Regions from separate parts of the Arthrobacter sp. TJ-170 genome, predicted to be linked through region 2. Evidence: riboswitches for the same ligand, from Rfam matches in the RefSeq annotation. Region 2 holds a riboswitch; each other region holds the start of a gene.
The links. Region 2 has a riboswitch for S-adenosylmethionine ahead of AC4D1W_RS09755 (rhodanese-like domain-containing protein). Riboswitches for the same ligand answer to the same signal wherever they lie in the genome.

Region 1 (3,267 bases), on a different contig from region 2:
GCCGGGAAGGCCGAAATCCGGTCCGAAGATTTCGACGGTCCCATCCGCATTCTGTTCAATAGAGGGCAACTTCTGGCTGCTTCCGTAAGCGCGACCTCGGCTGACGGCATCTCTTGGACATTAGATTCATCGCGCGAAAATGAAGTTCACATCGAGCCAAAGATGCTGAACCCCAAGGAATGGGTTGACATTCATTTCGTGACAGACGGGCCGTTGGAGAAGCCGCAGATAGTCGCGCGAGTGGCGGGACAATCGAGTGACGCACATGATGTGGAGCGGGCCAGGAACAAGGTTTGGTTGTACACCTTTTCGTTCGCGGTCTTCCTCATGCTTGGAGCACCCCTCATTCTGCAATTATTTGGGAACCCACTCGGTGACGCCGCCCTTTTCTTCACCCTAGCGGGGCTTGTACTATTCCTCATCGCCAGCATCGGAGCGTCGAAGCGCGGAGTTTGGCAGAAAAAAGAGAAGGCGAATGCGAACTAGGCAGCTCTCGCCAGACCCGACAACCCCTCCATATCCCCTCCAACCCCGCGGTGCGAAGCAGAACTGACGGACACGAAAGGCTACGAACGTAGACCTCGAATGTGCCGAAAACCTGGGGAATTGCGCGGAAGGACGTGCTTGTTCGTCGTCGTTCGTTCCCGTTGGCGGAAGCTCACCAAAGAGCTTGTAAACAGGGGGTCGCCGGTTCGAATCCGGCAGGGGGCTCCACTAAGAAGGCTGGTTGACTGCCGCAACACCGCTAACTCCGCGAGGCCTCGTCGCCGGCCGACAGACCTAACCGGGACATCAGGGGAAGCGGCGCGTGCTCCAACCGCTGAAGAAGAGGTAAGCTCCCGCGCCTGCTGCGAGGAAACCCAGGACACCGAGAATGGTCAGCTGCATGCTGATTCCAGCGATGATTAGTCCGAAGCCGGCCAGGATGGTCAGCAGCCCATAAACTTCGCGCGCGCCGATACGCTTGGATGGTCCCGCGTCTTGTAACTTGTGGGCCAGATCGGGGTCCTCTGCCGCGAGCTCCTCTTCGAGCTCCCGTAGGCGTCTACGCTCTTCATCCGATAACGGCATCAACGGCCTTCTTGTCCCTGGTCTTGCGGAGCTTCACCGACAGGGAACGGCGCGTAACAGCGACGGACCCGGCGATGACTTTCACAATGCTTGCTCTGTATCCAGTATGGTCCTTGCCCGGGGGAGAGCACAGAGCGCCCTATGGATCTCGAAAGTGGGAATTGGTCAGGCTTTAGCAGCGCTCATCCCATTCACCGCTCTAAGCTTCGTGGGATGCTTCGTTTCGGTTCGTGACGGGGTGTTTTTGGGTGGGGCTGACAGCGCCACCATGATGGTGGGAGCCTCTTCTGTTGGTGCTAGGCCTGTGGCCGTGGAGAGGGCGTGCCTGCGTCACCGGTGGATTTAGAGCCCTAAACCCCACCATCCAGAGCAGCTGAGAGACCTGCCTCCGTGACGCTGCAGCTTCCCCCGGACCTCCCATCCGGAACGGTGCTAATGGCAGGACCGATGGAAGGAACAGCACCATGACAACTGATCGCATTCACACCAGCCACGCCGGTTCCCTGCCGCGCACACCGGAACTGATCGCCGCCAACGCCGCCAGAACCCTCGCTGAGGATGGCTTCACCCTGCAGCGAACCCCGGAATTCGAGGGCCTGCTCACCTCCGCCGTGGTGGACCTCGTCCAGTGGCAGAAGGACCTCGGAATTACCATCCCGGGGGATGGCGAGTACGGCAAGGCCATGTCGAATGCCGTGGACTACGGCGCCTGGTGGACCTACAGCTTCCAGCGTACCGCCGGTCTTGAACTGACGGACTACAACCCGATCCTCGCCGATGCCGTACGCAGCGAACCCGGCGCGATCAAACTGACGTCGTTCGCGGATCGGCGCGACTGGACTCGCTTCGCAGCAGCGTATCAGGACCCTGAGAGCGGAATCCAGCTTGGCAAAAACGCCACGGCGTTCCCCTCCGCTACCGGTCCAATTTCATACATCGGCCAGGATGCACTGGCCTCGGACATAGCGAACCTCAAGGTAGGCCTTGACGCGGCGAACGTCCGAACGGGATTCATCACCGCACTTTCGCCGGGGTCGGCGAGCAGGATCGGCAACGATTACTACGCCAGCGAGGAAGAGTTCATCTATGCATGGGCCGACGTGCTGCGCGAGGAATACCGGGCCATCGTCGACGCCGGTCTCATCGTCCAGATCGATGACCCCTCCCTCGCTGAGAACTGGGATCAGATCAACCCCGAACCCAGCGTCGAGGACTACCAGCGCTTCACCCGCATCCGGGTGGAGGCCCTCAACTACGCACTGCGGGGCCTGCCGGAGGACCAGGTCCGAGTGCACGTGTGCTGGGGATCCTGGCATGGTCCGCACACGACGGATCTAGAGTTCCGGCACATATTGGACCTTGTGCTGAGCATCAACGCCGGGTCGTACTCCTTCGAGGCCGCGAACGCGCGCCACGAACACGAGTGGGCCCTTTGGCAGGACACCACGCTGCCGGACGGAAAACTCATAGTGCCCGGTGTCGTCTCCCATGCGACGAACGTGGTTGAACACCCTGAGCTGGTCGCGCAGCGCATCGAACGCTTCGCGAGCTTGGTGGGGCGCGAGAATGTCATCGCCTCGACCGACTGCGGCCTCGGAGGGCGACTCCACCCGCAGATCGCCACAGCCAAGCTTGAAGCTTTGGGCCGCGGGGCGCAGATCGCCTCAAACAAGTTGTTCGGCCGTTCAGCGACGCTGATCTAACCGTACAAAACACCCTAGGGAACTCTGAGCGGGACGACACGTCGGTGATGTGTCGTCCCGCTGCATGTCGTCTGGGGCGGCGGATGCCGGTCCGGAATCGTTCATTCTGTAACAGAGCGAGCTTGGGCGATCCTTAGTGCAGCGTCCTGCGCTCGCTGTTGCTCCGCGGTGACGACCACTCCCGGCAAATGCCCCGCGGTCGCGATCATGGCGCGCAGCTCGGCAACGGTATACGGGGTGGGGCGTCTACTGTGAGCCATGTAGTGGCAGTTCGGGCACAACGGGACCAGATCGGTGATCGGGTCGATCTCATAGTCGGGCCCAAGTAAGGAGGCCGGCACCGTGTGGTGGACGTGAATGAATCCGGCGCCCTCAGCGCCATACTTGGCCTCGTAATCGAAACCGCAGGCATGACAGTTCGGCCCGTGATGGGCGATCGCGACGGCTCTCGTTTCGGGACTGCGCTCGTACCGGTTGGTCGGAACGCGAATCA
Region 2 (3,267 bases):
CTGACGAAGCGGACTGGGCACAGCGCGGCCTGAACGAGGAAAGCAATCCCGATTCCTGAGAACGCCGGCCCATAGCGCTCGCCCCGGGGCCCTCGGTCGCTAGGCTGGTGCCCATGACTGTTCTGGTGTTCCTGGACTCCTCCTCCCCCGCCGGCCGGATCGCTGACGCGACGCAGCCGCAGCTCAAGGTCACTGACACCGGGATCACGCGCGGCGACGGCATCTTCGAGACCATGCTCGCCGTCAACGGCGCGCCCCGGAAGCTGCAGGCGCATCTGGCCCGGCTGGCGACCTCTGCCGAGGCGCTGGAACTGAAGGTGCCGCCGTCGGACGCGTGGGAACGCGCCATCGCCACCGCGCTGAAGGAAACCGGCGACGACGGCGAACTGGTGGTCAAACTCGTCGCCACCCGCGGGGAGGAAGGGGCCGGTGCGACCTCCTGGGTGCTGGTCTCACCGCTACCCAAGGGGCTGCGCGGGCAGCGCCTCTCGGTACTCCTCCTGGACCGCGGTTATGACAGCACCGTCGCGCAGCGCGCGCCGTGGCTGCTGATGGGGGCCAAGACTCTCTCCTACGCGGTGAACATGGCCGCCCTCCGCTACGCCCGCTCCCACGGCGCCCACGACGTCATCTTCACCTCCACCGACGGCAAGGTGCTCGAAGGCCCGACGTCGACGGTCCTGATTGCCCGGGTGACCGACGGCGTCAAGCAACTCATCACACCGCAGCTGGAGAGCGGGATCCTGCCCGGAACGTCGCAGGGGGCCTTGTTCGCGACCGCCCGTGATGCGGGCTGGGAACTCGGTTATGGCCCACTGGTGCCGGAGGACCTGTTCAACTCCGAGGGCGTCTGGTTGATTTCGAGCGTCCGCCTGCTCGCCGAAGTCGGGTCGATTGACGGGAAGCCGGTCACGGTGTCTCCCGAGTTGACCGCCGAACTCGGAGCCCTGGTGCAGGCAGTCTCCTGAACCGGAACATATAGCGCACGCGCAGGCGTTACCGCACATTACGGCACAGCGTGGCAGACCGGGTTACCGGTGCTAGGTTCAATCCGGAGTAACGAGCGCCAGTGCCAAGCCCTGACTTGCTGGCCGGCAACCCTCTTTCACGGCGGGGTGCCTCAGGTGACTACTCGGCACACCGATCAGGATCCACGATCACCAGCGTGCACAGCGTGAGGAGACACAGTGTCACAGCATTACACCCCCCATCAGCAGCCAGGCAACGGCTACGCCGGAGACATCACGCCGCGCGAAGCGGTGGAACGCGTCAGCAAGGGCGCCGTCCTCGTGGATGTCCGCACAGTCGAGGAGTGGCAGACCGTCGGCGTCCCTGACCTCACCGATGCCGGGACCGTCCCCCTCTTCCTGGAGTGGAACCGTTCCGACGGCACCCGCAATGTCTCCTTCCTCAACCAGCTGAACGGCCTCAAGGGCAGGGAACTGCTGTTCCTCTGCCGCTCGGGCGTCCGCTCGGTTGCCGCGGCGCAGAGTGCAACGGCTGCCGGGCACACCGCCTACAACGTGCTGCACGGTTTCGAGGCGAACGGCGGCTGGCGCTCCAGCGGCCTTGCGACCACCGCCCACGCCGAATCCGGTACCCCTGAATCCGGCAGTGCCGAATCCGCGGCTGCCAGTCGGGCCAACGGGCAGGGCGACGCCGGTGAGTGAGTCCACGCCGTCGTCGTTCTCTCCGGCAGCGGGTCGGGAGCCGATCGCCGGCAACGGTGGCTACCCCCGGATCCAACGGCCGGACGACGACACCGCCGCCTGGTCGCCCGACACCCTCGCCGTCCGCGGTGGGCTCGCACGGTCCAATTTCGAGGAAACGTCCGAGGCCCTCTTCCTGAACTCGGGATTCGTGTATTCCTCCGCGGCTGCGGCGGAGGCCGCGTTCACCGGCGACGTCGACCGCTTTGTCTACTCCCGGTACGGCAACCCCACAGTCGCCATGTTTCAGGAACGACTGCGTCTTCTTGAAGGAGCGGAAGCGTGCTTCGCCACCGCCAGCGGTATGTCCGCCGTCTTCACCGCGCTCGGAGCGCTCCTGGCTGCCGGCGACCGCGTAGTCGCCTCCCGCAGCCTGTTCGGCTCCTGCTTCGTCATCCTGAATGAAGTCCTCCCGCGCTGGGGCGTGGAGACGGTCTTCGTGGACGGCTGGGACCTCGACCAGTGGGAAGAAGCGTTGAGCGTCCATACCACCGCGGTGTTCTTCGAATCCCCTTCGAACCCGATGCAGGAAATCGTCGACATCCGGGCAGTCGTGGAACTCGGCCATGCCGCGGGCGCGCAGGTCGTCGTGGACAATGTCTTTGCCACACCGCTGTTGCAGCGGTGCACGGAACTGGGTGCCGACGTCGTTGTCTATTCCGGCACCAAGCACATGGACGGCCAGGGCAGGGTCCTGGGCGGCGCAATTCTCGGCCGCAAGGAATTCATCGAGGGTCCGGTGAAGACCCTCATGCGGCACACCGGTCCGGCCCTGTCCTCCTTCAACGCCTGGACCCTCCTGAAGGGACTCGAGACGCTCTCCCTGCGGGTCAACCACTCCTCGTCCTCGGCGCTGACCCTCGCCCGCTGGCTGGAAGCTCAACCGGCAGTGACCTGGGTGCGCTATCCCCTGCTCGAATCTCACCCGCAGTTCGATCTCGCCGCTGCCCAGATGACGGCCGGTGGCACGGTGGTCACATTCGAACTGGACGCCCCCGAGGGCCGGGCGAAGGAGCGGGCGTTCGCACTGCTCGATGCGCTGGACATCATCGACATCTCCAACAACCTTGGCGATTCGAAGACACTGATCACCCACCCTGCCACCACGACCCACCGTGCTATGGGTGCTGAAGGGCGCGCGGCCATCGGGCTGTCGGACGGCGTTATCCGGCTCTCGGTGGGTCTTGAGGACGTAAGTGATCTTCAGACGGACCTCGGCAAGGCCCTCGCCGCAGGCTGAATCTGGGATTCAGCTGTGAGTTCGACCGCACATTGAACCATTCGGGGTAGTTCGAGCGTCTTCCCGGCAGAGGGGTCGAGTGGCCACTTCCACCCCCGGTGTTCAGGGGTGATCACGGGAGGAATCACCATGAGAAAAGCAATCCGCGTCCTGTTCGCCGTCATCGCCATCTGCCTGCTGGCGCTCACCGGCTGTGGCGGCTCAGATACCCAGAGCGAGGACATTCCCGCAGGTGAAGAAACCGCGATGGAAGCACCGCCTACCGAGGACCCGGCCGAGGTGGACCCCCCCGTGGAGGCAACCGAGGGGGATACCGAG
Region 3 (3,267 bases), on a different contig from region 2:
TGGTGGTCGCTCATGCGTTCCTCGACATTGCGGGCTTTGTCGGCTTTGCTCTGTTCGGCCCTGCCATCGGCATCGGGAACTAGCTCGGCGCGAGGCAGGCCTTGACTAGATCCTGACGGAGCCCTTCGGGGTCTCGAACGTGACCGACATGATGCCCGGTGTGCCGTTGGGGGCAATCCACTCCACGTCAACGTCGTCCAGGGGGTGGTTGGCGGGGGTGCCGAGCCATTCCGTCACACGCTCGGCGGACCCTGCGATGGTCAGCGCCCTGAGGCGTACCGACGCGGGCCGCGCCTGGGACGGGTGGAGGGACTCCGTGCCGTCATCCCAGCGGATCATGTAGGGAACCTGCGGGTCAGCGATCAGGCCCTTGATGCCGATCTGCTGCCAGGTCAGCTCCTGACCATCAGGGAACTTGCGGTTACCGGGTACGGCGCTGCGGCCCAGTCGCTCTTCGAAAGGTGCAAGATCGTCAACGGCCACACACCAGCCCATCCAGCCGCCGCCGGCCTCGGACCGGGCACGCACGGCCTGGCCGAAAGGTGCCTTGTCCGACGCAGGATGGTCGAGTACCTCGACAACCTCCAGATACTGGCCGTTGGCCAGTGGGCAAATCATGTTGCGGGTGCCGAACCGGGGGTGTACTCCACCCTTCACGAATTCCACGCCCAGGGCGTCGGAAATCCGGTCCGCAGTGGCCGTCAGGCCGTCGGGTTCGCAGGCATAAGACACATGATCCAGGCGCATGGCCCCATTTTGGCACTTTGTGATGCACGCCTCGACTTAGGGTTACCTAAGTCATAGCTATCGGGGTGAAGTGCCCAAGCAAACCCCAAGGTCAGCCACGGATAGTGGAGCGGACAGGGAGCCCGGTTCCGAGACCGCCGGAGTTTCCTGCAGGGACGCCCACTGGGCGTCCCCCTTGAGTGGGGCGGCCCGTTGCCCATAGACGGAGGCGGCCCCACTCAAGCGTTCCCGCCGGCCCAGTCAACGCCGGACCATTTCACCGCGAGTCACAATACTTGCCCTTTCCCATCCTGGTCGGGTTTTCTTGTACGAGGTCACGAGTGACAGTGCGGTGGGTTCCTTCCCGCCACCAGCCCCGGCTTACTGTCCGGCAACCCTCCTCTCGCGGTGGGGTGCCCCGGGTGACGACCAGGCCCTGCACGAGGTGTGCAGGAGCAAGCGCGATTCACAAAGGCGGCAGGTTTGACAGGGATCACCACAGCGGAACCGCACCACGAGGCGGAGTCCGTTGACGGCGTCGTCGTGCCGCGGCTTTCCATCGGCCCCCTCACGCTGGAAACCGGCGGGCACCTGCCCGACGTCGTTCTGGCCTACGAGACGTGGGGCACCCTCAACGCGGACGCCTCCAATGCGGTGCTCATTGAGCACGCGCTCACGGGCAGTTCCCACGTCGCCAGGGGAAATTCAACAGAAGACGGCTGGTGGGACGGCCTGGTTGGTCCCGGTAGGACCATCGACACCGACAGGTACTTCGTCGTGTCCATCAATATGCTGGGCGGCTGCTACGGGTCCACGGGTCCCGCGTCGCTCGATCCGGAGGGCAGGCCGTGGGGCTCGAGGTTTCCCTTCGTCACCATCCGCGATTCCGTGCGCGCCGAGGCGCTGCTCGCGGACCTTCTGGGTATTGACTCATGGCACTCGGTGCTCGGCGGCTCCATGGGAGGCGCGCGGGCGCTTGAGTGGGCAGTGACCTACCCGAAACGCGTTCAGCGCTGCGCCGTCATCGCCTGCGGAGCGGCAAGCACGGCTGAGCAGATCGCCTTCGCGCAGGCTCAGGTACAGGCAATCAGGCTCGATCCGCGGTTCGCCGGCGGCGACTACTACGGATCGGCCGGTCCGGAGCACGGATTGGGTCTGGCACGGCGGATCGCACATATCACGTACCGCTCGGAGGCCGAGTTCGGCCACCGGTTCGGCCGCGCGGCCCAGGGCATTGAGGAACCTTTCGGGTCACCTCTGCCGCATGGCCGCGGCCGCTACCAGGTGGAGAGCTACCTGGACCATCAGGCGGACAAGCTGGTTGGACGGTTCGATGCCAACAGCTACCTGATCCTCACCGAGGCGCTGATGAGCCACGACGTCGCACGCGGCCGCGGCAGCCTGACCACCGCGCTGGCCGATGCCACGGCGAAGTTCTTCGTCGCGGCGGTTGCCTCCGACCGGCTGTACTGGCCCTCCCAGTCGCATGAGCTGGCATCCGCCCTGCCCGGCAACGTGGCCGTGCACACCATCGCCTCACCAATCGGACATGATGCGTTCCTCACCGAGATAGCTCAGCTCGAACCGGCGCTTGAGGCCGCGTTCTACCACGACGACGACGGCGCGTGAGTTCCGAGTCAATGGTGTCCTGACTTCCGATTGCCACCTCGCCGCGCATGCACCCAGTTTCACCAGGATTCTGGTCCACCCGGAAACGGGGGCCGTGCTCAGCGTCGGCAGGGACAGGTACCGGCCACCCAAACACCTGCAGGACTGGGTACGAATCACCAACCCCACCTGCGTCCATCCCGGCTGCAACCGCTCATCGATGTCCTGCGAAATCGACCACGTCACTCCATGGGCGCACGGCGGGAAAACTGCCATGCACAACCTCCAACCCAGGTGCAAGCTCCGCCACATGCTCAAAACCGAAGGCGTCTGGTCCGCCGGACACGACGACGCCGGCGCACCGGGCATCACTTCATTCGGCGGCAAACCTACACCACCCTGGCCGAACCCCCACCACCCTTCTGGCGAGATTCGTGGGCGGCGCGCTGCAGAAAGGGGTCCAGTGCAGGCACCAGGTGCAACACAAGAGCCGACGCTATTTGGCCGTGCCTCGGGACAACCTGCGTTGTCTGGAGTAGCGCCGCGTGGACCCGTGCCACTATGGAGCAATGACAAATTCTCTCTCACCCGACGGCTCCGCTGTGTCCGCTTCCGGAATTGTCCCTGAACCTGGAAATCCACCAGGAAACGCGCAAGTGGTTGTCTGGTCGAAACCCGAGGATGAGCGAGAGGGTACGCCCCTGCTCGTGCTGCTGCACGGTCACATGGCCAACGAGGAAGACCTGATGGGCATCCTCGAGTCCCTGCCGGACGAATTCACGGTGGCTTCCCTCCGCGCACCCGTAGCCCAGGGGCCGGGTTTCACCTGGTTCCCGTTGATGCAGGACGTCGCCTATTCCGTCGACAAGGTCACCTCAGCGGTCCAGGATGTCATCGACTGGGTGGACTCCATCAAGGAGGCGCACTCAAGTG

Region 1: it holds a riboswitch for S-adenosylmethionine, as region 2 does, so the genes downstream of both, AC4D1W_RS00125 (cobalamin-independent methionine synthase II family protein) here and AC4D1W_RS09755 (rhodanese-like domain-containing protein) in region 2, are expected to answer to the same signal.
Region 3: it holds a riboswitch for S-adenosylmethionine, as region 2 does, so the genes downstream of both, metX (homoserine O-acetyltransferase MetX) here and AC4D1W_RS09755 (rhodanese-like domain-containing protein) in region 2, are expected to answer to the same signal.

Annotation. Positions count from the first base shown of each region.
Region 1 is NZ_JBZCNL010000001.1:20,606-23,872, forward strand. Features, by position in the region: gene AC4D1W_RS00115 (hypothetical protein) at 1-486, shown strand, start outside; gene AC4D1W_RS00120 (DUF3040 domain-containing protein) at 793-1,071, opposite strand; SAM riboswitch class I at 1,429-1,525, shown strand; gene AC4D1W_RS00125 (cobalamin-independent methionine synthase II family protein) at 1,536-2,774, shown strand; gene AC4D1W_RS00130 (HNH endonuclease) at 2,876-3,267, opposite strand, start outside.
Region 2 is NZ_JBZCNL010000004.1:225,183-228,449, forward strand. Features, by position in the region: gene AC4D1W_RS09745 (hypothetical protein) at 1-59, shown strand, start outside; gene AC4D1W_RS09750 (aminodeoxychorismate lyase) at 114-968, shown strand; SAM riboswitch class IV at 1,056-1,181, shown strand; gene AC4D1W_RS09755 (rhodanese-like domain-containing protein) at 1,188-1,670, shown strand; gene AC4D1W_RS09760 (O-succinylhomoserine sulfhydrylase) at 1,741-2,949, shown strand; gene AC4D1W_RS09765 (COG4315 family predicted lipoprotein) at 3,079-3,267, shown strand, end outside.
Region 3 is NZ_JBZCNL010000001.1:685,129-688,395, forward strand. Features, by position in the region: gene AC4D1W_RS03195 (CPBP family intramembrane glutamic endopeptidase) at 1-83, shown strand, start outside; gene AC4D1W_RS03200 (VOC family protein) at 106-747, opposite strand; SAM riboswitch class IV at 1,060-1,194, shown strand; gene metX (homoserine O-acetyltransferase MetX) at 1,210-2,355, shown strand; gene AC4D1W_RS03210 (HNH endonuclease signature motif containing protein) at 2,450-2,962, shown strand; gene AC4D1W_RS03215 (alpha/beta hydrolase) at 2,904-3,267, shown strand, end outside.